2 regions of the Paenibacillus sp. GCM10028914 genome follow, and region 1 is predicted to be linked to the other one. Evidence: riboswitches for the same ligand, from Rfam matches in the RefSeq annotation. Region 1 holds a riboswitch; the other holds the start of a gene.
What was found. Region 1 has a riboswitch for cyclic di-AMP ahead of ACFQV5_RS25315 (resuscitation-promoting factor). Riboswitches for the same ligand answer to the same signal wherever they lie in the genome.
Positions count from the first base shown of each region.

Region 2: linked by a shared signal. The riboswitch ahead of ACFQV5_RS14985 (APC family permease) and the one ahead of ACFQV5_RS25315 (resuscitation-promoting factor) in region 1 are both predicted to bind cyclic di-AMP.

Region 1 covers NZ_JBHTFO010000021.1:420-15,797, reverse strand. Annotated here, with positions in the region: gene rsmA (16S rRNA (adenine(1518)-N(6)/adenine(1519)-N(6))-dimethyltransferase RsmA) at 1-788, opposite strand, end outside; gene rnmV (ribonuclease M5) at 785-1,336, opposite strand; gene ACFQV5_RS25315 (resuscitation-promoting factor) at 1,456-2,661, opposite strand; cyclic di-AMP (ydaO/yuaA leader) riboswitch at 2,935-3,146, opposite strand; gene ACFQV5_RS25310 (TatD family hydrolase) at 3,346-4,116, opposite strand; gene ACFQV5_RS25305 (HD domain-containing protein) at 4,198-5,484, opposite strand; gene ACFQV5_RS25300 (AbrB/MazE/SpoVT family DNA-binding domain-containing protein) at 5,806-6,060, shown strand; gene rsmI (16S rRNA (cytidine(1402)-2'-O)-methyltransferase) at 6,239-7,129, opposite strand; gene ACFQV5_RS25290 (tRNA1(Val) (adenine(37)-N6)-methyltransferase) at 7,126-7,887, opposite strand; gene yabA (DNA replication initiation control protein YabA) at 8,014-8,382, opposite strand; gene ACFQV5_RS25280 (PSP1 domain-containing protein) at 8,415-9,215, opposite strand; gene holB (DNA polymerase III subunit delta') at 9,274-10,257, opposite strand; gene ACFQV5_RS25270 (YaaR family protein) at 10,544-10,987, opposite strand; gene ACFQV5_RS25265 (cyclic-di-AMP receptor) at 11,286-11,615, opposite strand; gene tmk (dTMP kinase) at 11,683-12,324, opposite strand; gene ACFQV5_RS25255 (aminotransferase class I/II-fold pyridoxal phosphate-dependent enzyme) at 12,321-13,907, opposite strand; gene ACFQV5_RS25250 (sigma factor G inhibitor Gin) at 14,044-14,229, opposite strand; gene ACFQV5_RS25245 (hypothetical protein) at 14,450-14,974, shown strand; gene ACFQV5_RS25240 (hypothetical protein) at 15,025-15,378, opposite strand, start outside.
Region 2 covers NZ_JBHTFO010000015.1:333,713-349,090, forward strand. Annotated here, with positions in the region: gene ACFQV5_RS14945 (beta-galactosidase trimerization domain-containing protein) at 1-494, shown strand, start outside; gene ACFQV5_RS14950 (serine hydrolase domain-containing protein) at 521-1,654, shown strand; gene ACFQV5_RS14955 (polysaccharide deacetylase family protein) at 1,676-2,476, shown strand; gene ACFQV5_RS14960 (AI-2E family transporter) at 3,337-4,491, shown strand; gene ACFQV5_RS14965 (undecaprenyl-diphosphatase) at 4,694-5,239, shown strand; gene ACFQV5_RS14970 (alpha/beta fold hydrolase) at 5,244-6,119, opposite strand; gene ACFQV5_RS14975 (MerR family transcriptional regulator) at 6,271-6,969, shown strand; gene ACFQV5_RS14980 (MFS transporter) at 7,129-8,427, shown strand; cyclic di-AMP (ydaO/yuaA leader) riboswitch at 8,679-8,839, shown strand; gene ACFQV5_RS14985 (APC family permease) at 8,980-10,803, shown strand; gene ACFQV5_RS14990 (glycoside hydrolase family 16 protein) at 10,857-11,600, opposite strand; gene ACFQV5_RS14995 (ABC transporter permease) at 11,749-12,669, shown strand; gene ACFQV5_RS15000 (carbohydrate ABC transporter permease) at 12,717-13,601, shown strand; gene ACFQV5_RS15005 (extracellular solute-binding protein) at 13,692-15,356, shown strand.

The DNA.
Region 1 (15,378 bases):
TGCAGCAATTGCTCCAGGCGTTCTCGTCCCTCTCCGGGGAAAAAGCGGCTTTTCAGGTTATTCGCAATCGTTTTACGACGCTGAGTGAATGATGCCTGTACAACCTCGAAGAAGTGACTTTCATCTTCAACCTCAACCGGAGGCTTGTCCCGTACCTTAAGTCGAATAACAGCTGATTCTACATTGGGCTGAGGAATAAAGACAGTATGAGGAACCGTACACACAAGCTTCGGCTCACTATAATATTGAACAGCAATACTCAAACTGCCATAATCCTTGGTTCCTGGTGAAGCAGCCATACGTACTGCAACTTCCTTCTGAATCATAACCACGATATTCTCAAGCGGCAGCTTCTCTTCAAGCAGCTTCATTAAAATCGGAGTAGTGACATAGTACGGCAAATTGGCTACGACACTAACCTTAGACACACCGCTAAAATGTTTGCGGAACAGCTCATGTAAATCCACCTTAAGCACATCTCCGTGATGGACGCTTACGTTAGGATACGGTTCTAATACTTCCTGAAGGATTGGAATAAGCCTTTGGTCGATTTCTACAGCTGTAACCGATCCAGCCGTCTGTGCCAGCTTTTCCGTCAAAGCTCCGATACCAGGGCCAATCTCCAGCGCCCCCTTATCCTTGTCCAGTCCTGCTGCCTCTACAATTTTGTACAGTATATTTTGATCGATGAGAAAATTTTGCCCAAGGCTCTTCTTAAATGAGAAGCCGTGGCGCTGAATGATCTCCTTCGTTCTTCTCGGGGTTGATATATCTTCAATTCGTGTCATAGCTCCGTACCTCCCTCTTCCAGCTGGGCAAGCGCTGATGCAAATTCTTCGCGTGATATTTGAAACATAGCCAGACGTTTATGAAACTGCTTTCCGTTACAGTATCCGATACCAAGCAGATTACCCATCGTCATACGTCTCGCAGCAGCCTGAGGATGCACGATCAGCCCTGCTTCAATCAGGTCATCCAGACCAATCAAACTTTCCGATCCTTCAAACGAAGTGTGCACGCGTCCCAGCGCATGGCGAATCGCCTCCGGTGAGGCGTTCTCTACCCCTATATCTCCTTTACGAGTAGCGTCTGCTTCCGGAATAAAGGCGTGCTTGCAGCCAGGAACTTTAGCATCGATGATCTTGCGAATTCGTTCTCCGGCATGATCCGGGTCCGTTAAAATTATAATGCCGCGTCGCTCCTGTGCTAACGCAATCTGTTTCAGCGTGCGGTTGTTTATAGCAGATCCCCCAGTTTCGATCGTGTCTGCCTCAACCGCCCGCTTCACAGCCACTGTATCGTCCCGGCCTTCCACGACAATAACTTCTTTGATCATTCGTACCTTCTTCCTTCCCAAAACAAAAGAAGAGGATGATCCATCCTCTTCTTAACATTACATTCCTATTAATTAAATAGTATAGCATTAGCATGGCATTGTAAAACAGAAATCATACGTTAGTTAAGCTCTGGTTTCACCGGACCGATAACATAAACAGTATGACCGCTTTTACGCCCGAAACTAAGTGCTGATTTTAGGGAATCGTAATACACATCGATTTTGTTGCCTTTAATGGCACCCCCCGTATCTTCAGCACGACGGAAGCCGACGCCTTCAATATATACCCACCAGCCGATCGGAATGACATTCGGATCCACTGCAATCGTACGTCCTTCGGTAACACGTGTACCGGAAGCAGTACGGGTACCAATGCCTTTCTGTTCGGCGGAATATGCTGTCATAGATACATTGTTTATTACTTTTTTGTATTCAAAGTCAACACCGGCTCTAGATATAACGTTATTAGCTTTCTCAGTTGAGGATGCCGTCTTAACCGCTGACTTCTCTTGAGTAGCTACTGTTTTTGTTGTAACAGCCTTATTAGATTGCGACGATTCAGCAGAAGCCGTCTGAACAGGCACAGCTACTTTTTTCGTTCCGACTGCAATGATTTTATCTTTGGTCTTACTCTGAACTTCTTTTTTAATAATTTTCTTTGAGACAAACTTTCCATCCTCGTACACTTTCTCAATATAGTTCACCACCACGCCTGGTTTACCGCTTTGCAAGACGCGGTTATCCCCCTTTTCCAAGGAAGGGTCAGCCGTTTTGATGACTCGGAACGCACGAGTTTCAGTCTGTTTAACAGTTTGTTTCGTGACGCGAACTACACGGATTTCTTCTTGCCCGAAAATTTTTGTTTCCAGGGAAGGTTTTACTGTATCTTCGCCCTTGATTGAAATGCCCGATTCTTTGAGTACATTTGCAACCGTATCTTGGGTAGTAAATATTGTGTTTTGTTTGCCGTCTGCGGTTATACGAACAGGTACCGCTCGTTTAATAATAATGCGATCTCCATCTTGGAGAACACCGTTTAACGGCATAGAAACCTCATCCTGTGGTTTCAGGGAAATGGCTTGCTCATCCAGCACTTCATGCAGCAAAGCCCTATGGGTTTCTACTGTGGTGATTCGTCCATCAATCACCAATTGAACCTCTTTACCCGGCCGAGTGTGAACAATCAGCATAACGAGTAATGTAATTGCGATGGCGCCAATGGCGGCCAGCATTAGTTGACGCAGATTCTCATGCTTCCATCGTAATGCGTAAGACATGCTGGATGATTGTGATTCATGGGTCTCTTCGTGTTGAAAAATGCCCACTATTTCATCCTCCTTCATAGTCCCGCCGTCTAGGTAACGCATGATTGCATTTGACGCGACTATAGCAAATTGTCTCACAGAGTGTTCTGCTATCTTTCTTCACTCTGCGTTACTCCCCGTCGATTCGTACACACAACCGTCACCCCCTGTTTACCAACAGTATGACGATACACTCTCCAATATTCTAAAATAAAAGAAAGCCAAAGAAAGAGTGATAGAGACTCTTTCGTGGCTTCCTGATGTCTACGATCTGGAAAATGGTATGCACGAGTTTGCCTCTCTTAATTACGCTTACGGAGTTAGCTGTCGGGTTCGGACGTAAGAGAGACGCCCTATCTCAAGTCAACCGCTCATGGCGGATGCCCTCAAATTCACCCCTAAGACCCAAAAAAGAAATCAAATACAGGAAAGCTTGCACTCAGCCAGCTATTACTGTATCGGTTCCCCCGTTCCCCAAATCATTGGAGACTAAGCGTGACGGTTCATAAAATATTCGGCTGATGATTTCGATCAGCTTCTTATCACTGACAAGATGATATCCTGTTTCGATACAGGTTGTAAAGCAACAATCAACCACATTTTTTCAGAAAAAAGGTTAAAATATTGTAATATAGTCGCCTTTTTTGATTAAAAAACTTTAATTGGTCGCTAAAGCTCTGTTTTTCATCTGTTTTACTCTTGATTTCATTTAATTCCAAATCGTTCCATCGCATTTTGGGTTGTAATTAAACCTAATTCTTCCAGAGACAACCCTTTTATGGCAGCTGCGGTCTCAGCTACTAAACGCACATGAGCGGACTCATTTCGTTTCCCTCGGAAAGGATGTGGTGTTAAATATGGGGAGTCCGTTTCAATGAGTAATCGGTCCATTGGAACCTGTGCCAAAACCTCTTTAGGCTGTTTCGCATTTTTGAATGTGATCGGTCCACCAAAAGAAATGTGAAAGCCCATATTGAGGCATAACTTGGCCGTTTCCCAACTACCTGAAAAAGAGTGCATAACACCGCCGACCTCGGAAGCCTTCTCTTCTTTCAAAATCTTCACGATATCTTCATGCGCATCCCGGTTATGAATCACGATGGGCATATTCAGTTCCCGTGCTAATCCAATCTGGCGACGCAGCACTGTATGCTGAATCTCCTTAGGTGAGGTATCCCAGTGATAATCCAGGCCGATCTCGCCGATAGCCACCACTTTCTCATGTTTGCACAGAGAGGCAATCCATTCTAAATCCCCATCTTTCATCGTAATCGCATCTACAGGATGCCAGCCTACAGCAGCATATATAAAATCATAGGTCTCAGCCAATTTCATGGTAGTAGGAATTGTCTCCCGGTTAAAACCGATGTTGATCATACGGGTTACGCCTGCTTCTAGTGCACGGTCTATGACCTCCTCGCGATCTTCGTCGAACTCGGGAGCATCGAGATGTGTGTGTGTGTCGAATAACATAATGAAATAAACTCCTTTCTTGTTGTAGAGCAGCCGCAAAAAATGCCGATATCTGCTGCTGAAATTCTCTTCTAATGAAACTATTTATTTTTGTAAAAACACAGAGGCAATCTCTTTAGGCAGACTGTTCAGTACAGCTCTTACCTTTTCTTCAGGAAAATATAAACGATACCGCCCACGGTGAATGCCGCTGATAGAACGCACAATATCGGATACTTCGGATATCTCCTGTACATGGTCATGTCGATCCAGTAACAGAATCTGCTTATCGCTCTCAGGCGAACCGGAATGAAACTCATCATAAGGAAGATCGGTCGGATAATCAATCTCAAAATCATACTTAGGGTTTAATCCCGCTTCAGAAAAGGCTTGGCGGATTCCGTCGATCATTTCTACATCGATGTTGTCGATTTCTACATATTTATAGAGGCGACGATGCATGAAACGACCGCATAAATCGCTCAAAAGTTCATCCTTTTCCGCAGTCCACTGTAAAAAGCTCGTCTGAATTAATGCCTCATCCAAGCGTAAATATTGGCTCACAGTCGGATTCCCCTCAAAAAGCGCAGGCAGTGGTTCAACCATAAAATCAAACGCATATCCATCCTTGTACAGCTCTTTCGCTCTTTTGAAAATTTGCCTTAAGATGATTTCTGAACTGCGTGTTACCGGATGAAAATACACTTGCCAATACATCTGATACCTAGACATTAAATAATCTTCTACTGCATGCATTCCTGACTCTTTAACGACAACCCGATCCCGATATGGACGGAGCATCCTCAGAATCCGGTCAATATCAATCGTTCCATAATTTACGCCCGTATAGTATGCATCACGCAGCAAGTAATCCATCCGATCAGCATCAAGCGGGCTCGTAACCAGATTAATGACAATTGGTTTCTCATACGTTTTGTTAATAACAGAAGCAACCCTCTGCGGAAATTCAGCATCTACTTTTCTCAGAACATCATTCACGCATGTATCTCCCAGCAAGATACGACAGGTCCAATCTTCATGGTTCATATGAAATGCTTCTTCTATAGAATGGGAGAAAGGTCCATGACCAATATCATGGAGAAGTGCGGCACATAAGGCAAGTAAACGCTCCTCTTTCGGCCAATCGGGGTAACCGCTACGTTCAAACTGAGAGATTATCTTTCTCGTAATTTCGTAAACCCCCAGCGAATGAGAGAAACGGCTGTGCTCTGCACCATGAAAAGTCAGGAAGGAAGTACCAAGTTGCCTTACCCGGCGAAGCCGCTGAAATTCAGGTGTATTGATTAAGCGCCATATTATATCATCCTGCACATGAATATAGTTATGAACCGGATCCTTAAACACTTTTTCCTCGCTAATCGGCAAATGCATACCTTTCATCTCCTTATCCTAAACATTGAAATCATCGCTTTATCACTAGTTTTGACACTTAATGTCGAACATTGTCGAATTAAGTAATGTCCCGTTTTCCAAATCGACAAGACTAAAAACAAGCTTAAATACCTACGACTTTTGACATTTTACTAGGAATATAGAGGGTTTTGTTCACTATATATTCGTAAATAAGTTTCTTATTTTCAAAATTATAGGTTGACTGATTTGGGAATCGTTGGTACTATAAATAACATAAAACATAGAACAATGTCGAATTATGACTTTTTTAAATTATGGCGAGAGGGGCAACAATCAGTTATGATGAAATCAACAGGTATTGTAAGAAAGGTAGACGAACTAGGACGGGTCGTTATTCCAATTGAACTCCGCCGTACACTCGGAATCGGTGAGAAAGACGCTTTGGAAATCTACGTTGACGGTGAGCGCATTATGCTCAAAAAATACGAGCCTGCTTGCATCTTCTGTGGTAACGCGGAAAATGTAACTTACTTCAAAGGCAAAATTGTTTGCAACGAATGTGTTTCTGAAATTCCAACACCTGTGACAAATTAAGAAACATAGTATATAATAGTTATAATTAATTTGTTAATTCTAACCTTTTTCATATCTCCTTACACCTTCCTCGGCTATAACCCAGCCGCAGGGAGGTATTTTTTTGTTTATGACTCCCCACAGCCTATTAATCTTCACCACTCACTAATACTTCCTATTATATAGAAATAGTAGTTACCTATTGGTTCAATAAGGAATTGTAAATATCACGTTTAGAGACACCACGATCTGAGGCGGTTTTTTTCATAGCATCCTTGCGGCTCATTCCGCTACTTTCATAATGCTCCACATGTGCTTCCAGTGATAGTTCCTGCCACCAAGCATCTTTCTCCCGCTGTTCCTCTTCTCTACTCGCTCCCTCAACGACAATACAGTACTCGCCTAAAGGCGGATGCTCTTCCAACCAGTCCAGACACTCTGTTATAGGACCCCTCACAAATTCTTCGTAACGCTTCGTCAGCTCTCGCGCTAAGACTACATGGCGTTCTCCTAGCGTTTCACGCATAATCTCTAATGTCTTCTTTACCCTATGCGGAGATTCATAGAACAACAGCGTGCCTTGCGCCGCTTGAAAAGAGGACAACTGCGCTACAATATCTTTTCGATCTCTGGGTAAAAATCCGATAAATGTGAAACGTTCGGTCGGCAGGCCCGAAGCAATCAATCCTGACAGTGCGGCATTCGCTCCGGGTATTGGAATGACTGAAATTCCTTCTGCAATAGCCAGCTTTACCAAGTCTGATCCAGGGTCCGAAATGGCCGGTAAACCGGCATCGCTGACGATCGCTACATTTTTTCCTTCTATTATATAGCGTATAATTTCAGGTCCACTTGCTGCCTTATTATGCTCATGATAACTAAACAGCTGCTTCGGCTGAATTTCGAAATGCGTAAGGAGCTTACGGGTCTGACGAGTATCTTCCGCGGCGATAATATCACACTCCTGAAGTGTGCGTACAGCACGGTAAGTCATATCCTCCAAATTACCGATCGGTGTCGCCACTAAATACAGCGACCCGGGTTCTCCTTCTTTACGAACAGCAAAGCTATTTTGACAGGACAGGTTCATGATTTTCCCTCACTTGATCCATAATAAATATCCATCATTTCTGGGCAGTACTTTCCTTGATCATCATAGACAATAAGTGGCGGCTGTAGACGTACTTCCGGTTTACCGTCTTTAATACATTCGATGAGCACCATATTCGCTTCCATATGAAGACGAGGATGCACAAAGCGGATGATTTTAGGCTCCAGTCGGTATTTTTGCATCAAGCTAATAATTTCTGCCAGACGCAGCGGCTTATGGACCATACTTAGTTTTCCGCCAGGACGGAGCAACCTGGATCCTGACTGAATCACTTCTTCTAGCGTACAATGAATTTCATGCCTTGCGATGGCTTGGTGTTGATTCAGCTTAATATCACTGCCGTTAAGAGGCATATAAGGTGGATTTACTGTAATTGCATCGTATACCCCATGACCTGTCTCCAGATAAAGCTCCCTCAAATCACCTTCCCGAATCACGATCCGCTCTTCCAATCCATTCATGGTGACACTTCGTCTAGCCATATCAGCCAGTCTTGGCTGAATTTCAATTCCTTCAATGACTGCCTCGCTCTTAGTTGTAAGTAATAGTGGAATGACACCATTGCCGGTACACATATCGAGGATGCGACCGCGACGTGGAATACTCGCAAACCGAGCGAGTAGCACAGCATCCATGGAGAAGCTGAATACCTCCTCACTTTGAATAATTCCTAAATCCTTAGTTAACAGATCATCAATTCGCTCTGAACTGTGTAGTTGTATTTCCCGTTTCATCATCCCAACCCTTTATTGACTAAATTATTTAAATTACAGAAACATCTGCGTCCTCTATTCATGACTGCAACCATCATAGTTCCTTATCTCTTCAGAAAAAAACCGTAGGCGGTTTTCTCCTACGGTTTCTTATTTGTTCAAAAAGGACAGACAGAACAGGCAATCCCCTTCTGTTCGCAAGTGCCCATAATATACATTACAGATATGGAAGCCCTCGTGATACAGCCTAGCCAGGTTATCATACCCTTCCCCGACAACATCTTCTCCGCTTTCCTCATTTTTAACGAGAGTTGGCTGGAGTGGAAATGTTGTTTCCGAATCTGCCGACTGAACTTCCCTCTTAAAAACTTTCCGGAGCTGTTCATTTTCAAGGCTGAGACGATGGTTGTCTTCCAGCAATTCCTTGATGACCAGCTTTAGTTCACCCAGTTCACTGTGCATATGTCCCATCTGTGATTCTATCTCTTGAATGCGCACAAAAATGTTTTTCTTTTCCAAGATTACACCCCGAAAGTAACCGTAATATTGGTCTACTTGACGACAACATCATCTAAAGGAAGTTCTTTGACTTTACCGATTTCAAACAGCTGTACATGTACAGTCCGTTTGTCCGCATTCAGGCCAACGACTTTGCCATCTCCGAGCGAAGTGACAACGAATTTGCCAACGGACGGAAGTTCTTCCTTAACACTCTCATAGTTGTCATGCTCAAACTTCAAACAACACATCAATCTTCCACAAAGTCCGGAGATTTTGGTCGGATTTAGCGATAGACTTTGGTCCTTCGCCATCTTGATTGATACCGGCTCAAAATCACCCAGCCATGAAGAACAGCACAGTACGCGTCCACACGGTCCTAAACCCCCGAGCATTTTGGCCTCATCACGTACGCCAATCTGACGTAGTTCAATTCTTGTCCGAAATATGCCGGCAAGATCCTTAACTAATTCACGGAAATCCACGCGGCCTTCCGCTGTGAAATAAAAAATGATCTTGTTGCGGTCAAATGTGAATTCTACATCGACCAGCTTCATTTTTAATGCATGATCCCGGATTTTATTTAAACAGGTTGTAAATGCATCCTTCGCCGCCAGCTTATTCTCCTCCACCACACGGGCGTCTGAGTCACCAGCAATGCGGATCACTTTCTTCAGCGGTAGAACCACATCAGATTCCTGTACTTCTTTTTTACCAATTACAACTTGGCCATATTCGATACCGCGAGCTGTTTCCACGATAACGGATTGCTCCTTCTCCACAGGAAGATCCAGCGGATCGAAGTAATATATTTTGCCCGCTTTTTTAAAACGGACACCCACTACACTGTACAAAAATTAACCCCCTTGTTAGCCCGTACATTGTGGCCATTCTCGGGTATTGGGGGTTGTCTCACGCCTGAGTTCCGCCCAAACCCATTAATAACTGCTCGAGACAGAGCTGTCCGTTGACATTGTAACGTAACTTCTTCTGACACTCTGAGGCCAAATCCATGTAGGAGACCCACTGTGCCGTGCTGCGGGCTGATGCGTGACCGGAGATAAACTCCGCCTGATCTATGAAAACGAGACGATCTTGCCTTCCGTATTGGACATGTATCATATCCTTAAACCATAAATGGAACAAACTGAACAGTATGTCCAGGTGTTCAGAGAGTCCGGATTTGAACACTTTCTGGTTAGCCGTGATCATCGCTACTCCAGAGCGGCTCAAAGACTCCTTCCCTAATTGTAACATTACGTTTCTAATTTCTGCAAACCAATTCTCATTCAAAATTTTCTTGCAACCTTCAAGTCCTGAAGCCAGTTGAACCGCACATCGTACTAAGGATGACGGATAACCTTCGCTTACGAGAGCCTGCTCCATCATTTCCGGATTTAGTGCCCGAAACGGGACGGTCTGTGACCTGGACTGAATCGTCGGAAGTAGAGCTTGTCCATTCTCAGCAATGAGTATAGCCACAGCCGGAACTTGAGGCTCCTCAAGAAATTTCAATAGACTGTTTGCAGCCTGAACCGTCATCTTATCCGCATGGTCTATTATATACACCTTGGGATTGTTCTTCTCAGAACGATATGAAAAAATCCGCTGCAACTCACGGATCTGATCGATTTTGATACTGGCTCCATCCGGTTCAATCAAGGTTAGATCCGGATGGTTACCATGTTCCACCTTCCGGCATTCCAGACACTGGCCGCAAGCATCATCCTGACTTTCTGTACAGAACAATGCCTTGGCAAAAGTCATTGCCGTCTCCAGCTGTCCGGCACCGACAGGCCCACTGAACAGATAAGCATGGCTAACAGCTTCACGCCGAATCGCATTCTGCAGCAACTGTTTAGCAGCCTCTTGGCCTAATATATTATTAAAAGACATAAGTCCTCTCTCTTTCTGCTTCTAGTAGAAACGGCATTTTCACTGATACCCATTTTACTGGGCTTTTGATCAGGGAGATAGAGTATAACAAAGAAGCATTCCGTTTCTATATTAGCATTTTGCATAATCAAACAAACTCATTCCAATCAATATATTGCTCGATAAGAACTAAATCGTCAATAAACTGCACCGTAGAAAGATTGGAATACAATTATGCAATATGCTTGAATCAATTCATAATACCTTAGGTTGCTTCAAACAAGCATATAAAGATCAGAACAATTTTTTAAAAAACCATATTGATCAGCATTCCTCGAATTTCACCAATCTTGCTGAGCAACTCAATTTTTCCTTGTTCACTTTCAAGCAGTTCATCCGCTAAGGAAAGCAGCATGGAATCGATCTCATCAATAACATTGTACCGCTTGCCACGGCCTCTTCGATCCCAGCCACGCGTTTCCTTCATGGATACACCACGACGAACGGTCTCTTCGAGAAACTTTTTTACCATCAAACGATATGCCTTCAATTCCCGAATCGTCATCGCCCGTGCCAATCGGTCACCCTGCATGGCGATTTCTCGCATTTGACGGTTTAATTCCTCCTTGGAGGCTTTCTCGCCCTGTTGATACATCATGTCGGAAAACGTCTTATGCTGAATCGGCTTAGCATTGTTATCCGGGACCGACAATTCACTTTTCATGGGCCTGAAGCCCGGATTGATCTTCACCGAAATCTACCGCCTTTATATACTGCGTAATTAAATACCGGAGGACAGACTTTCTGCCAAGAAAATGGATTCTTCGCTCCTGTCCCCCTCTAAAAGATATATCGGTTATTCATGTTACTTTCAAACATAGTTGTTCTCCTACTATTGAGTAGATGCCTTTATTATGATATCAGAATCTCATTTTTCTCAAGAACCAAGTTTCGGATACCGCAATAAAAACATCCATGCTTTTCATCCTGCTACTGTTTTTATCCTTCAAGCTTCAGAGCACTAATGTTCAGTCTATCGAAAAGATTTATTAAAAGTGTTCAAAGCGTTCAACTGGAAGTACAAATACGGTTGCTCCACCCACTTGCACTTCAACTGGGAGTGGTAAGTAGGAATCTGTTGTTCCACTCATAGGCGTAACCGGAGTAACGAGTTGTTCACGAACTTTACAACTAGTGCGGATAACATTCATGACACTCTCTACCTGACTGTCGTCTACCCCGATCATAAACGTGGTATTACCGGCCTTTAGAAACCCTCCGGTACTTGCCAGTTTCGTTGCCCGGAAATTTGCCTTAACGAGTCCTGCCGAAAGACGGTTGCTGTCCTTATCCTGTACAATCGCAACGATTAATTTCATGTGCAATCCCTCCGTTTTCATAGTATGACACCTAAAGTGTCTTGTATATATGATTTGACAATCATCCTCAAAAATCCTTTAAAACCGCGCTTTCCAGCACACGAATCATCTCTCGTTCAACTTGAGGCAGTGATTTAGAGGCATCGATAACCTTAATTCTATCAGGGTCCCGATCCGCTAATTGTTTATAACCCTCTCGCACCATTTGATGAAACGACAGACTTTCCATATCCAGCCGATTAAATTCCCTGTCTCCATTCGCCATAATACGAGAAAGACCTTCCTCAGGGTCAATATCCATCAAGAGCGTAAGATCTGGCATGCGGTTCTCCGTGGCAAATTGATTAATCGCCCATACTTCCTCGACTCCGATCTTTCGTGCCATGCCTTGGTATACAAGGCTACTGTCGACAAAACGGTCACATATGACGGTTAATCCCTCAGCTAACGCGGGTTCAACAATCTCCACCAAATGCTGTCTGCGAGCAGCTGCATACAACAAAGCTTCTGTTCTGGCATCCATACTCGTATGCTTAGGTTCTAGAATGATAGAACGAATCTTCTCCGCAATATCACTACCACCAGGTTCACGAGTGATGAGGTATGGGATCGAATGATTCTGCATGTAAGCTGCCAATCTACCGATCATCGTTGTTTTACCGGAACCTTCCCCTCCCTCGATAGTAATGAATAATGGCTTACGGTTCATATCGTTCCCTGCTTTCCTGGATTCTTGTTTACGAGTATTGTTCTAATCGAGTGATCTGCGGCACCCTGGCATTTTGCACCTGCATCTCTTAGTGCAGCAAGTCTCTCTGCCGTATCCTCGGTAATGCGTTCACCTGGATACAAAATCGGAATGCCAGGCGGATAGGGGATCACCATTTCAGCTGCAATCCTCCCACCACAGTTTTCTACGGGTACGGACTCCATATGCTCCGGGTCCATAGGTGTCAGGCTAAACTGTACCGGCTCAGAAAAAGACATTGTGCGTGCAGGAATGTTCCACGTGGAAACATTGGTCAGTTCGGTTGAAAGTTGATTAAGGATGTCTGGAGGCCTTAAATCCTCCTCTTCCTCTACAATATGCTGGAGTGCCCATAAGAGGTGATTCGCATCCTCTTCCGTAGATCCCAATGTAAAGAGCAGAACGACGTAGCGTTCGTCGCTCATCTCTGGGACACAGCCGCGCGCTTCAAGCGCGTGCTGGAGTCCATAGCCGCTCAGGGACCCGGTGCGATCATAAATGACCGCCTTGAACGGGTCCTGGCGCGTATATGCCGCCGCATGCGCTTGCGCCGGCGGCAAGGCCTGTCCGCCGCAGGGGCCCTGCGCGGCGGGGTTCCCGGGCTGCGGTGGCTGCAGCAGCCCGAAGCGCGGCAGCGTAGCGAGGCCGCGCTTTAGCGCGTCCACGGCGGCGAAGCCAGCCGTGAAGGCGCTTGGGCCCTGCGCGTGGAGCAGGCGCCGGGCTAGATCGAGCGAGGCCATCACGGGGTATGATGGGCTCGAGCTCTGCACCATGGCAAGCCGCTGGCGAAGCAACCGGCGATCGAGCAGAGGCCCCTGTACATGCAGCATTGCCCCCATGGTCATCGCAGCTAACATTTTATGTGTTGATTGCACCACCACATCTGCTCCGCTAGCAAGAGCACTCTCTGGCAAATCGGGATGCATTCCAAAATGCGCCCCATGTGCCTCATCTACAAGCAGCGGTATGCCTTGTGCATGACAGAGTTCAGCTATCTCTTTCAAATTGCTGCTCATCCCGTGATAGTTAGGTGATGTTATTAAGACGCCCTTCGACTCCGGATATTTTTCTAAAGCTGCTCTTAGCGTCTCTAGCGATGGAATAACCGCAAGGCCGCTCGCCTCATCCATCTCCGGTTCCAGAAAAACTGCTTTGGCCCCGGCAAGCATCAACCCATGTAAAACAGACTTATGGACATTCCGCTGAAGAAGAAGCACATCCCCCGGCTGCTTACATACGGAAAGAATCATTGCTAAATTACCGGCAGTACTACCGCCAACCAGAAAAAAGCTTTCCTCTGCCCCGAAACAGTCTGCAGCAAGCTCTTGTGCTTCTTGAATAGCACCTTCCGGATGATGAAGATCATCCGTTCCAGTAATTTCAGTAACATCAATTTTCAAAACTTCGCTCAGTAGGCCAGCTCCACCGAATCTATCATAGGCTTTTCCATTCTTGTGACCAGGCACATGAAATGATTTAGCGGCACGACGCTTGTAATCCATTAAAGCTTCTACCAGCGGTGCCTTATCTTTATCTATATACATTGACGAAATTCCTTCCGATTAAATCCTATACCCTATTTTATCGTAAAATGTAACTTACGCCTATGCCTTCCCACTTTAATCGAGTATACAACAAAAAAAGGCCTCTGTAGTATCAGGCCTCCATTATTATGTCCTACTAAACTTTACTCGGCATCACAATCTTCTTCAATTGATGGATAAAAAAATGATATTTTGAATCTTCCGCATTCGTATGCACAATCTCCGATTCGCAATCTTCACAGACAAACTGTGATACTATAGTGATGCCCTCTGTTTTATTCTGGCTGCATATAATACAGACGCGTTCATTCATCTCTTCCATGAGCCATCCCACCTTGATCCTTTTACTATTAGTATGACACAGTTTCTACTATTTTAAACATTTTCATAGTATCTCCTGTTGTTTTATATGTATATGTATTAATTTCTCTATGGTGTCTGTACTTAAAGCGCTTCACAAAAATAAGATTCTTACCGATAAAAACATAAAGATCATTCGTCATTACACTTCCACCGCCCAATAAAGGAGGCCAGCAATCTCGATGGCAGAACAACCTCATGGCCAAGCTACCTTTTATCAATACCGGCTTCTCAAAAAAATATCACTCTCCAAGCATATTCTCGGGATTTATCTTTTCCTGCCGTGTGCTGTAGTCGCAACTGAAATGTTCATTCTATCTTGGGACAGTTTTATTTATTTCTTGCTGGCGTTTGCCCTTATCTTATGGATTCATTTTGTGATCGGTCGTTCCGTATTGTTTCTCCTTGGTTCGATTTATCAAAAAAAATGGCGCTTCTCTCTTAGAACACCCTGGTTAGGATATATGCCTGATCAGCATGTGAGCTCACGCGTATTTAGTAAAGTCCAATTACATACCTCTTGGATTAGTATCTGCTTAATCGGTATAATGGCGTTCTGGTCGCCTTTATCATTTATTATATCTATACTATTCTGGCATATATGGATGCTCATCCCTCGTTATTATGCACTCATTCGATTTTCAAACCAACGCAAGGATGGTATGCTTAAATTCAACGATCAGGATATTTCATATTATAAGCAGTAATAATACATACACAAAAATAAAAGACCTCATCCAAAAAGGATTGAGATCTTTTATTTTTTACTTTCCAAGCCCTGAATCGCTTGCTTCTTCAGAGGACTAGGCACCGTTATGATCAAAAAGTCATCATGCACCGTAAGATGAACGATACTTTTTCCCTTCTCAAAAACCAAAGATGAACCCTTCTGCTCTTCTTTCTTCTCTTTCCAGCCCCATGATTCAATTTCTTTAATATATTCCTCAGGGAGACTCTCTGACTCTTTAAGTCCTGGAAGCGCGTAGCGAACATAATCCAGATCGCTGTTCCCTTTCGTCTGCTCCGTCTTATTCGCTTCCTTAGGTATCGGAAAAGATTTAACATTGGCGGCTCCGTCAAATGACTCCCATGTTGGCTCTGATGATGCTCC
Region 2 (15,378 bases), on a different contig from region 1:
ATCGCGATGTCTTTACCTTCTGCTCTCACAAGCATACGCCATGCAGCGAGGTTTATGGAGGACCAGGCATGGTAGAGAGTAGTAGCGGAATTTATCTGGCCTGGAATGTGTTTGAGGATTACGCGAACCAAGGAAGTCTGATTTTGAAAGAGATGGTCCTGTACGCGCTGAACCGCCTATTGCCTGACAAGGCGCTAAACACCAATCTGCCTGCTCAAGGCGTGACCACCCTGCAGGAACAGAAGGAAGAGAAACGGCTAGTCAATCACTTGTTATATGCATCACCGGTTCGCCGCGGTAACAACATTGAAGTGATTGAGGATATTGTGCCGATCTTTGATGTTCAGGTATCTATTCGTACTACCCATCGCGTGAAGAATGTATATCTAGCACCACAGAACCAAGAGCTCTCTTTCAAGTACGAAAGTGATAAGGTCTATTACACGATTCCTAAGCTGGAGTGTCATCAGATGGTGGTTATTGATTATGAGTAATTATTAATTAGGAAGGATTATCTACGATGGAATTCAAACCGTTATCAACTTTTATCGACCGAATTACAGCTTGGCGCATACCCTGGGCAGAAGTTCTTGTTCTATACGGAAACAAAGAGGTGTTTCGTTACCGTAGTGGTTATGAAGACTTGAATATGACTACTCCTATTGACGACCAGCGAATAATCCATCTTTATTCTTTAACAAAAATTATGACTTGTACGGCAGCGCTTCAGCTAGTGGAGCAGGGAAAGATCTTGTTAAATGACCCGATCTCAGCCTATCTTCCCGAATATACAGACATGAATGTGAAGAAGACATTGCCCCATGGTGAGGTCATATTTGAAAGGGCAAAGAAACCTATCCTAGTGCGTGATCTCTTTACCATGACGGCAGGCTTCTCCTATGACATTAATTCGCCTTCGATTGAAGAGGTTGTGAGGGGAACGAACGGCAGAGCTCCGACCCGTGATGTTGTGGCAGCGCTCGCGAAAGAGCCGTTGCTGTGTGAACCTGGTACCAAGTGGATTTACAGTTTGTGTCATGATGTTCTTGTCGCTTTAGTTGAGGTGGTGGAAGGAAGAAGATTCAGCGATTATGTTTATGAAGAAATTACCGGTCCACTAGGTATGCACGATACCGGCTTTTATCTTTCGGAAAAGCAGCGTACCCGCTTGGCTCTCAAATACGAATATAACGATACTCTAGGTAAGCCAATATACGACGAGGGCAACAATTATCAACTGGGCTCGGAATATGAGAGCGGGGGAGCCGGACTATATTCGACTGTAAGCGACTATGTTCTATTTTTGAATACACTAACCAATTTGGGTACGAGTCCTGAAGGAGTAAGGCTTCTGTCGCCGGAATCAGTGAACCTTATGCGAACGGACCAGTTAAATGAAGGAACACGCGGCTATTTCTCCTGGTCACAGCTAGCCGGTTATGGTTACGGATTGGGCGTTCGAACCCATATCTCAAGACAGATTAGTGGTTCTCTTAGCTCACTCGGTGAGTTTGGATGGAGCGGGGCTGCTGGCTCTTTGGCCATCATGGATCCATCGCGTCAGTTAACCGTCATGTATGCCCAGCATATGCGGAACAATCAGGAGCCTTATGTACATCCCAGACTGAGAAATATAGTATATGCTTGTCTATAACATTTAAAAGGAGAAATCTGTATGCGAATTCGATATGATCGTTTTCCGGGGGGAGTTCATAAGGCTATCACCCTTAGTTTTGATGATGGACAGATTCATGACAGGAGAGTAGTCGAGAAGTTCAATGAGTATGGTTTAAAAGGGTCATTTCACTTAAACAGCGGTACGCTTGGAACAGAGGGGTTTCTTTCACGGGAGGAGGTGCGTCCCCTGTTCACAGGTCATGAAGTATCTGCTCATACCGTCAGTCATCCTTTTCTAGAACAGTCGCCTTTGGAGCAAATGGTTCAGGAAATTATGGAGGACAGAAAGGGGCTGGAATCCCTTGTTGGTTATCCCGTGCGTGGTATGAGTTATCCTTTTGGTACATATAACGATCAACTGGTCTCGGTATTACCTTCGCTTGGGATTGAATACGCTCGGACTGTAGAACACCATAATAGGTTTGATATGCCGTCAGACTTCCTTAGATGGCATCCAACCTGCCGCCACTGGCATATGGTAGAGTATGCCAATCAATTGATCAATTTAAAACAGAGTTTTACTAAGATGGCATTGCTGTATGTTTGGGGACATAGTTATGAATTTGAGGACGACAACAACTGGGAACTGCTAGATCGGTTTGGAGAGATTGTTGCTGGGAAAGAAGACATTTGGTTTGCTACTAATGCTGAAATAGTATCTTATATACATGCATTGAGGCAGCTCCGATTCTCTGCCGATTACAGAATGGTTCATAATCCTTCTGCACAAAGTGTGTGGATCAGCGTCGAATCAGATGTTGTGGAGTTAGCGGCAGGCCAATTGACTGTACTCGGCTAATACTGATTTCTCCGAAAATAATCTCAGATATATTTTTCCTGAAAAACGCTTAGTATATAAGCGTTTTTCTTTTATATCGCAACCTAATAAACAAGTCCTCCGTCTATATGAGCAGAGAAACAGTATAAATAATGCAGTCAGAAGGAGGAAATTCAAAATTTATATTCCTAATAAGAGTTACAGATTAGTATTCATGAAAATAATTGCTGCTATTGTTTCAGCTATAGCAGCTACCTTATATGCATCTTGGATCATATATACACCTATAAATGAAAGGCTTCCCCATATTAATTACTATTCTTATAGTGGTATATTCGCAGTCAATTTTGTGCCTAATTTTTTCGTATTCATCATTGTAGGCGTAATACTATCACCTGTGATTGATAGCATAGTTTATAAGAGATTTAAACTGAAAGGGGTTAAAGGTCTCTTAACGATCATATTAGCTTATTTGTTGCTGGGTGTTGTGAGCGGAGTTATGATCAGCATATTCTTTTTAAGGATTCACTTCATTTCATATTACCTGACCGTTTCAATTTTTAGTGCTATGATTTTTTTGTTCTTCCAAACATTATTACAATTTTTCTTTTATAGACGGAGAAAATGATATTAATTCATCTATTTCTTTTATTTCGTCTATATTGAACAAATGCTTGAATTGTTGCAGTATCGATGGGAATAATGAGATTAATGATTGAGAACTAAAAAGAAGACATCCCGAAGGGGATGTCTTCTTTTCTCACAAACAGCACAGTATAATGAAGTAGATGACTTAATATCAATAAGTGAAATGAATAAGTATCTTTGGATGGTGTGTTATTACAATATTTAATATAGATACTAACTGAGGGAGGACATTTATGGAACAACCCCGCATTTGGCCGGATCGCTTCAAGAGATTATTTCTAAACAACAAGTTTGTACTTCTATTGCTTATCCTGCTGCTGGTGGGACTCAACGTACTGGTATTGAGCAAAATTTCATTTGTTCTGTATCCGCTGCAAGTGTTGATCAAGACAATCGTATTGCCAATCATCTTATCCGGAATACTATATTATCTGCTCAACCCGCTTGTGGATTTGATGGAAAAAAGAAATATCAAACGGGGATGGTCCATCTTAATCCTGTATCTTGCTATTGCAGGTATTCTGACGGTGGTCGTCCTTGCAGTTATTCCCGTGCTGCGCAACCAGATAACGGGGCTGATTGACAATTTCCCGCAATATAGTGAGAATGTTCAGCAGCAATTTGAAGAACTTACGGGCAGCCAATTGTTTAGTCAGATTCAGGAGGCTGTCAGCTTCAACTCTCAAGAATGGTGGAGCACGATAACTCAGAAAGCATCGGAACTCTTTAACCAAACATGGAGTAAAGTAGGAGGATTTCTCGGCGCTTTTACAGAAACTGTATTGGCTATCGTAACGGTACCTTTTATTCTGTTTTATATGTTGAAGGATGGCAAGAAGCTCCCGAAGAAAATATTATCCTTCCTGCCAACGAAGAGTCGCTCCGGTATATTGCATGTGCTTCAAGATATTAATCACCAGATCAGTTCGTTTATCCGTGGTCAGATCATCGTCAGCTTCTGCATCGGTATTCTACTCTACATAGGTTACATGATCATTGGGCTGGATTATGCGCTTATCCTAGCGATTATTGCATCGTTTACTAGCATTGTCCCATATTTAGGGCCTGCAATTGCGATTACTCCAGCAATGATCGTAGCACTTGTTACATCTCCGATAATGCTGCTGAAGATGGTTGCTGTATGGACGATCGTCCAGTTAATTGAGGGCAAGTTCATATCGCCTCAGATCATGGGCAAAACACTTAAAATTCACCCCATTACCATTATCTTTGTCATTCTGACATCGGGAAATTTATTTGGAGTGGTTGGTGTTCTGTTAGCCGTTCCGGGTTATGCCGTTCTTAAGGTTTGCATATCGCATATTTTCGAGTGGTTCAAAGGTACTTCGGGATTGTATGATCCACCAAACAACAAAGTTAAGAAATAACTGAGTAAAAGCAACCTATCCTGGTTTGAAGGGGGTTGCTTTTTTTTGTTTTATAGAGGTTGCGGTTTTAACAGAATCACCATTTCCTTTTATTACTAAATTGTAAGGAGAGTGTAAGGTTAATCGATTATGAAATGCCTGATGCTTATTTATACTTCTTCATATGAAACTGAAAATGAACATAAGAGAGGAAGTATTAATAATGGACATATCGAAAATAAATGTGGAGTTATTCAGATTCATCAATGATATAGGTAAGGAATATGCTTTTTTAAACTCTACTTTTATTTTTCTTGCTGAATACATGGTTTATATTTTAGCTCTATTAACAATACTGTTCTGGTTCTCTAGAAAACTCAGTAATAGGATGATGGTCATCTCAGCGATGATTAGTTTCATGCTTGCTGAGATATTAGGAAAGATAGCTGGACAATTACATTCGAATAAACAACCATTTGTGGAGCTACCTCATGTTAACCAACTAATAGAAAAAACAGTCAACAACTCTTTTCCTAGTGATCATACCATCTTATTTTTTTCATTCTGTGTGACTTTTTGTATCTTTCATAAAAGATGGAGATATATTTGGATATCGCTGGCCTTCTTGGTAGGCCTCTCTCGTGTATGGGTTGGTGTTCATTATCCTGCAGATGTCATCGTTGGTGCGCTGATTAGTACCGTTTGTGCTTATTTCATAGCCATTATGGTGCCTCGATTGCCTATTTTAAAGAAACGGCTATTAGAATAATAATTTAATGAGATAAATTCAAATTTTTAATCAACCAAGGCTTAATCAATGGCAGAACCGTTATAGGCTGCATTGCTTTAGTGTGATTCATATCATCTCCTGTTAAGATTTCTATATCCCAACCATGATGTTCTAGCTCTTGTTTATTTTTTTGAAGAATACCGATAATATCTACTGTTACATTTCCAAAATTATCTCCATAAACAATGGTGTCTTTTTCCCCGGAAAACGCCAGTTTTGGAATATCTAATTTATGTTGAATGTCACGATCATTAAATTCCATTAGATTATTGTACATCGTAACAAACTGTTTAGTCTGTTTCGTGTCGATCTTTACCTGTATGTTATCCCAATCAACCTCTTCTGGACTGAGATGATCTTGATCAATATTAGAGGACTTTTGATTATTTAAAGCTTGTTCGTATGTTTTATTTGTCACCACCATCATTTCTTTATATGGTCCATCCAATGGAGGAAAACCACCCATGATTAAGCTATCTAATCTGTCAGTCCGAATGGCTAATTGCAATCCAACTAAAGCTAACCATGAGTAACCATAATAGCTAAATTTCTCAACATTCATTTCATCAGCAATTAATAAAAAATCTTTTACAATATTTTCAGGTGTAAGATTATCTGGATTCGGGTGAATTAAACGATGCCCTTCGTAGTCAAAATATAATATCTTAAACTGGTTGACTAAACCATTAATAAAATGCTCTCCTAATTTAGGGTCTACTCCCCATAACTTTAAGTTTTCGGCTTCTTGGCCATAAACAGATTCTTTTGCAACTGGAAGCATAATTGTTTTGGAATTTGAATTTCCAACTAAACCAACTTTTATTTTTGAATCATCCATAAGTTTTATGACTTTTTCCAAGTTTCTCACTCCTAAATTGTTTATATTATTATCATATAACATTCATGCAATCTTTCAGTTTTGCGGTTTTTTGTCCTTGATATATTGGGATTTTAAATAAAATATATTATTGTAGCACTTGAAGGTTTGACTTTAAGTTAGGAGTTCAGAAATGGAGACATATTCCCCTAAACAAATTGCAAGTATTTTAAAAGTTAGTACAACAACTTTGAGAAGGTATGAAGAACAAGATCTCATTCCTGATGTGCCAAGGACAAAAAGCAATCACCGCCTTTACACATCGATACACGTTCAAGCGTTTATTACCATTAGAGCCTTATTAAAAGGGTATGATATCCCCGTTGTTTATGAGGTCATGAGAATAATTAAGGACGCGAATTTTGAAAAAGCTCTATGGTTAGTAAATGAACAACAATTTCATATACAAGTGGAGAAACAAAGAGTAGAAGAAATACTTACTAAGATTAAAGATTCCAATTTTACGGAATATAAAAATATGAAATTAAAAGAATTTATGAGTATTGGAGAGGTAGCAAAAATAGCAGGAGTAAATAGTTCTGCTATCCGCTATTGGGAAAATGAAGGTTTAATCCATTCAGAAAGAAATAATGAAAATGGATATAGAGTGTTTTCTATACCGCAACTGCGTAAGATATTGGTCATCAGGAGTTTGAGAAAAACAGTTTATTATATTGAAAATATGAAGAAACTTTTAAATGATTTAGACACGCAAAATTACGGTAGAATCGAACATTCTTTTCAATTAGCTTTGGAGAAACTAAACAATCAACTATTATTTCAAATGAAAGGTATCGCAGAAGTGATGAAATATATAAACTTTTACGAATAATATGCGGCAGCCGAATCGATTGGTTGCCGTTTTTTATATTATCGAGTTCACGATTAGAAAATATGATTAAATGGAAAAAAGTGTTTGATATCCTTTCTCTGGAAAGGTAAACTACTTTTGATCTTTGATCCGAGTTCAGCTTGTGAAAGGAAGTGTAAGATGGATTTATCACGATCATCAACCAAAGAACAAGAAATAATACAAAGCTATATTCATTCCCCGGATAAACAGCGAAATCTTTATCGCCGTACACTTGTGACTGTGATATTTTCGCAAATATTTGGAGGTGCTGGACTTGCAGCTGGAATAACGGTTGGTGCACTACTAGCTCAGGAAATGCTGGGCACAGATAACTATACTGGCGTTCCAACTGCCTTATTTACGTTGGGTTCAGCAGTCGCGGCTCTGTTGGTAGGAAGGTTCTCACAGAAACATGGGAGAAGACTCGGATTGGGTTTAGGTTTTATCACAGGTGGCATAGGAGCAATTGGTGTAATCATATCTGTCATTCTTAATAGCATTTGGTTACTCTTCCCCTCACTTTTTATTTACGGTGCAGGGACTGCAACAAATCTACAAGCCCGTTATGCGGGTACGGATTTAGCGACATCAAAGCAAAGGGCAACCGCTGTAAGTATGGCAATGGTATTCACAACACTGGGCGCTGTTACCGGTCCGAATTTAGTGAATATTATGGGTGATTTCGCTCTTTCGATAGGTGTACCTCGTTTAGGAGGATCATTTATTTTAGCTGCGGCAGCATATATTCTAGCTGGATTAGTCTTGCTGATTTTCCTTCGTCCAGATCCACTATTAATCGCGAATGAACTTGCCAAAAGCTCCGTTAAAGCTACAAGAAACATTGATGAGCCAAAAGAAATGTATGCAGAGAGAAGAGGTATAGTCCTTGGCGCTTCGGTTATGATTGTAACCCAGATTGTCATGATTGCTATCATGACGATGACTCCTGTACATATGAAACATCATGGATATGGGTTGGGAGAAGTAGGTTTGGTTTTAGGTTTCCACATAGGCTCCATGTATCTCCCATCCTTAGTTACTGGAATTTTGGTTGATAAAATCGGACGTAAGGTCATGGCAGTTGCTTCTGGTGTAACATTACTTACTTCAGGAATAATTGCTGCGCTTGCACCTGCCGACTCACTGGTTATGTTAATCGTAGCATTATCCCTTCTGGGTCTCGGTTGGAATATGGGATTGATTAGTGGAACTGCTTTAATTGTCGATTCAACCAACTCTACTAATGGAGCGAAAGTACAAGGATCTGTAGATGTTCTAATAGCTCTGGCAGGTGCCTCGGGAGGGGCATTATCTGGTATGGTTGTTGCGCACTCCAGTTTTTCTGCACTCTCTTTTGCCGGGAGTATCCTCGCTATAATGTTAATCCCAATCATGTTTTGGTCTTTTAAAAAGAAGAAATTTAGTTCAATAACATGAGTGGGAGAATAAATACAATGAGCAGACCTTAAGGTCTGCTTTTTAATTTTTTGTATACTTGGAAAATAGAGTGAGGCAGAGATAATTCAAGATAATCATGGTGAAGACCATTTGTAATCGATATCATGGACTTTTTATTCGTTTTTTTTGACTGAAATGTGCTTCTTTGCTTCTTTACAGTAAGTGCCAAGAAGGAGTAAGATTCATTCGTAATCATGAATGTGCATTACAAATTGGAATGAAAACCGAATATTCCTAAATCGCTTAATTCTGAAATCAGAAGCGGGGGAACCAATAAGATGAGACCATCCTCATCTCCGGGGTGAATCACTTGGCTAGCTACTGCATGTGTAGGGATACTTTCCTTCCCGAATCCGTCAGCTAACCTCGTAAGCGTTAAGAAAGAGGAATTTGTCGTGTCTTATTTTTTCAAGCCACGGGAAAGCTCCAGCTTTCCTGCGGCTTTTTTTGTTATGCCTAAATCGTGTTGCAGGACGTGATGAGGGCGAATTCAAACGATATATTTAATAACTCTAGGCGGTGACATTAACGATGGCAGCAATAAAAAGACTATTGATTGGTCGGCCTCTTAAATCGAATGAACTTGGAGAACAAAAACTGAACAAGAAAAAGGCATTAGCAATACTCTCCTCAGATGCACTTTCATCTGTAGCATACGGACCAGAACAAATCCTGCTTGTTCTGATTACGATCAGCGGGGCTGCACTTTGGTATTCGATTCCTATTGGGATTGGAGTATTGGTACTATTAACGGCTTTAATTTTATCTTACCGTCAAATCATATTTGCTTATCCTCACGGAGGGGGAGCTTATGTCGTATCTAAAGAGAACCTTGGAATATATCCCGGTTTAGTTGCTGGTGGTTCTCTGTTGGTAGATTATATCCTTACTGTTGCAGTAAGTGTCTCGGCAGGGACGGATGCTTTAACATCCGCTTTCCCAATATTGCATGAGCATAAAGTCGGCATTGCGGTAGCGTTTGTCATCCTTATAACGATACTGAACTTAAGGGGAGTTACCGAGTCGGCTACCGTGCTTGCTTATCCCGTTTATTTGTTCGTATTGGCCTTGTTTATTCTACTTGGAGTAAATATGTACAATATTCTGATGGGTAACGCTTCTCCTGAGTTTCATGCTCCAATCGGAACTCCGGTTGCAGGTATAAGCTTATTCATCCTGCTAAGAGCTTTTGCATCTGGTAGCTCAGCTCTCACCGGGGTGGAGGCAATATCGAATGCCATACCGAACTTTAAAGATCCTGCGCCCAGAAATGCAGCCAAAACATTAATGGCCATGGGCATATTACTCGCCGTATTGTTCTCGGGTATCGTATTCCTAGCTTATTATTACGGTATAACGCCAACAGCGCAGGAAACAGTCGTATCCCAGATTGCGAGCCAAACCTTCGGCCGTAATATTATGTATTTCTTTATACAAGGGACAACTGCATTGATTCTAATCCTAGCAGCGAATACGGGATATTCAGCATTTCCACTCCTTGCAGTCAATCTTGCTAAGGATAAATTCATTCCAAGAATGTTTACCGTTCGGGGAGACCGCCTTGGTTACTCAAATGGGATTTTAATTCTTGGGGTATTATCTATAGTTCTGATTATTGTCTTTCACGGGCAAACCGAGAGTTTAATTCCGTTATATGCTGTGGGGGTGTTTATACCTTTCACCCTATCCCAGACAGGGATGATGGTAAAATGGATTCGGGAGAAGACAGCAGGTTGGGTGACAAAATTAATTATTAATACCATCGGCGCTTTGATCAGCTTTACCGTATTCCTTATCTTTTTCGTAACGAAATTTGTGCAGATTTGGCCTGTGCTGATATTCCTGCCATTAATCGTTTACTTGTTCCTACGCATTAAAAAGCACTATGATGCCGTTGGTGAACAATTACGGATTACCACTTGTGAACCACCCATTGAGATAAAAGGTAATGTTGTAATTTTACCGGTATCAGGTATTACACATGTTGTTGAGCATTCTTTAAACTATGCGAAGTCTTTATCGGCGGATCAGATTATCGCGGTGTACATTCCTTTTGAAAGAGAAGAGTTAACTCGGTTCGAGGAAAAATGGAAGAAGTGGAGACCTGATGTAAGGCTAGTGACTATAAATTCTCCATATCGAAGCATCATACATCCATTAAGCAAATTTATAGATACCATACAACGGAAAGCAGCTGAATCGAACTATCAAGTAACAGTAGTCATTCCTCAGTTCATTCCGAAGAAAAGCTGGCAAAACCTGCTTCATAATCAAACCAGCTTTATGATACGTACCTATCTGCTGTATCGGAAAGATGTTATTGTTACGACAGTTCCGTATCACCTTAAAAAGTAAAACATTCTCAAGCTCTGGCCTGTTACTAGACCAGAGCTTTTTTATGTAGTCTGCTATTCATATAGTTGTATAGATGAAACCGTCATGACTGCAGGAAATGCAGCTTCATCTACAGGCACATGATCAAACCAACCACCTACAGCAAGGTTGAGGACTAGATAGAAAGGCTCATCAAACGGCATGATGCCATTTTCTAATTGACGCTCAGCGAAGCAATACCCATCAACCAGCCACCGGATCGTACCTTCGTCCCATTCCAGCCCATAATCATGGAACTCGTTAATCGTACCGTTCTTAAACTCGTAAGAGAATTCATCGATAACTTTATTGTCCCAGTCCTTTCCGTAATGCAGTGTTCCCCATATTTGCTGTGGCAGGCGGCCTCTAGATTCCATAATATCGATCTCACCAGAAGCGGGCCAAGAGCCGTAAGTGTCATGCTGCGGAAGCAGCCATATGGCAGGCCAAAGTCCCTGACCTACAGGGAGCTTAGCGCGCACGATAAGTTTGCCGTAGCGAAAGGAGAAATGATTTTTTGTGTCCAAACGGGCGGAGGTATAGTCAAAGTGCTTCCCATCTGCTTCAATAACTTCGCGGCGTGCACAGAGATTTAATCCAAATTCATTGATGAACAGATTGTCTGCGAGTCCCGTGTAATACTGCAACTCTCCGTTACCCCAACCAGGGGATATGGGATTGCCTTCATGATCAAGCAGGTCATTGCCAGAACGAATATTCCATGCACTCAAATCGGTATTACGATTTAAAAAATCTTGCTCCCATATAAGTTTGTTCATTCTTCAAATACCCCTTTCATTTAATCACAGCATACTTCATTGAACAGATCGGTTAGAACAAATCTAAAAAATTGGGATAGGGTCAAAAATGATGGCCTTTTTTTCCTTTGCTGATTTTCTTACGATGAAGTAGAAGGGGGCACGGAACATGTTCCAATACAGGACAGGACAACTAAAAGCAATTCTTCGGCAATGGCAATTGCAAAGCATGGTCATCCCAGGTATTATCTGGATGTTTATTTTCTGCTATATTCCCATGCTTTGGCTGGTGATTGCATTCATGGACTATAGCATTGCGAAACCCATGCTGGAGTCACCGTTTGTCGGACTGAAGCACTTTCAAGACTTTATGACAGATGATCGCTTTTGGCGCTCGATTCGCAATACCTTGGGTATGAGCACCATCAAACTGCTGCTGGGCTTTCCTGTTCCTATTTTATTTGCCCTGATGCTCAATGAAATTCGGAATATGAGGTTTAAGCGTACGGTACAAACCATTTCGTATTTGCCGCATTTTATTGCCTGGACGATTTTTGGCGGGATCATGCTTAATTGGTTAGGTGAAGGCGGGGTGATCAACCAGCTGTTTATGGCACTCGGATTTCAGGACCGTGAGATCTTGTTTAACAGCGAACCGAAGTACTTTTGGTGGATTACCTATTTTTCCGATATTCTCAAAGAAACTGGCTGGAGCGCTATTATTTACATTGCTGCCATATCCGGCATAGATCCGGGATTGTACGAGGCTGCAGAGCTTGATGGCGCGAACCGCTGGCAACGTATGTGGCATATTACCGTTCAGAGTATTCGCGGAACCATTGCTATTTTGTTTATCTTAGCTGTTAGTGGAATACTGGGAAGCAACTTTGAACAGATCTTTATGCTCAAAAACAACATGAACATGAGGATGGCGGAGAGCTTAGACTTGTATATCTATAACATGGGATTGGTATCTGGGCGCCACTCTTTCTCGACGGCCGTACTATTTGCCCGATCCATCGTGGCGCTGGGTTTGTTGTTTTTAGCCAATTTCTCATCTAAAAAACTAACCGGCGAAAGTATTTTTTAATCACGAATCATGAAATCGATTACTAAAGAAGAAGGGAGGACAAAAACATGCTAAGTCGCAGGAGGTTTCGTCGAATCGGCGTTTTTGAGATTTGTAATACACTGCTGATGTTGGCCGTTTGCTTTATCACGCTGTACCCGATGTGGTTTGTGTTTATTAATTCGCTAAACGCACCGGAACAAGCAATGCTGGGTACTGTGAACTGGTTTCCCAAAGAAATATCACTGTCCAGTTACAGTGTCGTGTTTCAGGATAAAAGTATGATGAACGGTTTTTACATCACTACATTGCGAACAGTGATCGGAACGTCGGTGCATGTGTTGTTTACCGCCATTGTGGCTTACGGTATGAGCAAGCAGCATCTGATTGGCCGCAAGCTGTATCTCAAAATCGCTTTAGTCACGATGTTGTTTTCAGGCGGACTGATTCCTACGTTTATTCTCATGACTAAACTGGGCTTGTATGATCATTTTCTGGTGTTTATCATTCCTGCAATGTACACGTTCTTCAATATGGTCATATTCATGAGCTTCTTTCGCACCATTCCGGACGGTTTGGAGGAATCCGCGAAAGTCGATGGGGCGTCGGATTATGGGGTGCTATTCAAAATCGTACTGCCTAACAGTATGGCGGTCATCGCAACAATCGCACTTTTCTCAGCCGTATATCATTGGAACGATTACTATCAAGGCGTAATTTATATTCATTCGCCAGATATGCTACCGCTACAAACCTTACTCTATAAAATCATAGCAGAGAACTCGATGTCCTTTATGCAACAGCAGGCGATGGCCCAGTTTGGCGCAAGGCTGCCAGGCAACTCCATAAAGTTTGCTTCCATGATGGTGGCCACGTTGCCGATTCTTATTTTCTATCCGTTTATACAGCGCTATCTTGTCAAAGGCGTTATGATTGGTGCAATTAAAGGGTAATCGTCATCGCCTCTTCTAAGATCTGGTTTTGAAGGGCGCTCGATAAAGAAATATTGTATTCTATCATTTGAAAGAGAGGAAGTACTTATAATGAAGCGAAAATCTATCAAACAATGTTTAGCCTTCGTTTTGGCCACGATTCTGGTCCTTAGCATGGCCGCTTGTACTCGTTCCGAGCAAAGTGAAAAGCCACCTACTCCACAGCCTACAGATAATAAGACAGACCAGCAGGTCGAAGTTAAGCTGAATCCCGATGAGCCTGCATGGAAGCAAGATACTTCTCCTGTTGATTTAACATGGTTTGTAGGTGCGAATTGGTATGGCCAGACATGGGGGGAAAGCTTGGCCTCCAAGCATATAACGGAAAAAACAGGCGTTAATATCAAAATCGAAGTTCCGTCCGGTGAAGCGAACGAGCAAATGACCCTGATGATGACCTCAGGACAGCTGCCGGACTTGATTACGATGGGATCATGGGAAAACGCTGTCAAAAAGCTATGGGAAGGCGATCATGTGTATGCATTGAATGAATTGGCAGAACAATATGATCCTTATTTCTTCAAAGTAGCGGGAGACGGTACCCTTAAATGGTACCGCCAAGAGAACGGCAATACGTATGGTATTCCAAATGATTCTTACAGTCCAAACTTGATGCATGAAACCGGCCTATCGGCTGCCAACCAGACCTTTCTGGTACGAAAAGATCTTTATGAGGAGATGGGGAGTCCAGATCTGAGCACCCCCGAAGGATTCTTGAATGCGCTTCAATTGCTTAAGGATCAATATCCAGAGTATAAGGGTCAACCTATAAGCCCCTTCTTTGCACAAGGAAATGTACCTTACGGCATGACCGAGTACCTGCACAACCTACTGGCTGTACCACACGAGAAAGACGGTAAAGTATATGACAGAATGACCGATCCGGATTATATCACTTGGCTGAAAACCTTCCGCACCGCATACGAGCGCAAGTTGTTAAATGTTGATTTTTTGGTGGATTCGGATACGCAGGTTGAAGAAAAAACGAATAACGCGCGTTATTTCATGATGATTCGAGAGTGGACGGGAATGTCTGCTGTTAACCCGATGCTTGCTGCTAGCTCAAATCCTGATTCTTACTATATTGCAGTGGATGGACCGCAGAATTCAAAGGGGGATAGTGCAAAATTGTTCCCTGGCAACATGGACGGATGGATGGTTACGATGGTAAGTAAATCTACTAAAAATCCTGAACGAGCCATCCGTTTCCTGTCCTATCTGACTAGCGAAGAAGGTCAAAGAGATCTATTTCTAGGTAAGGAGGGCGAAACATGGGACATGGTGAATGGCAACTCAGAATTGAAGCCTGAAATGGTGCAATTACTTGAAACCGATATCGAGAAGCTGGAAAAAGAGTACGGTATCGTGGATACGTACTGGATGATGCGGAATCCTGTCATCGTCAACCAGTGGAGACCCGAGAAGGCTCCTTATATTAAACAAATGGAGGACTTTGCTAACGGGCAGGCTGATATCGACAGTGGAATTTACAAAGGTCTAGATCCAATGGGTGATTCAGATGCTGCGGTAGCCTGGTCACGTATATCTCAAAATTGGGAAGAAGTGCTGCCTGAGTTAATTACCGCAAAAGATGAAGCTGCTTTTGATAAGATTTTTGAGAATTTCCTTGAACGCCGTGTGAGTTACGGCTTTGATCAAGTAATGGAATATCGCCAGACAGAACTGGATGCCCGAAAAGCAAAAATGGCGGAATAACAATACCTTATATGAGTTTTGC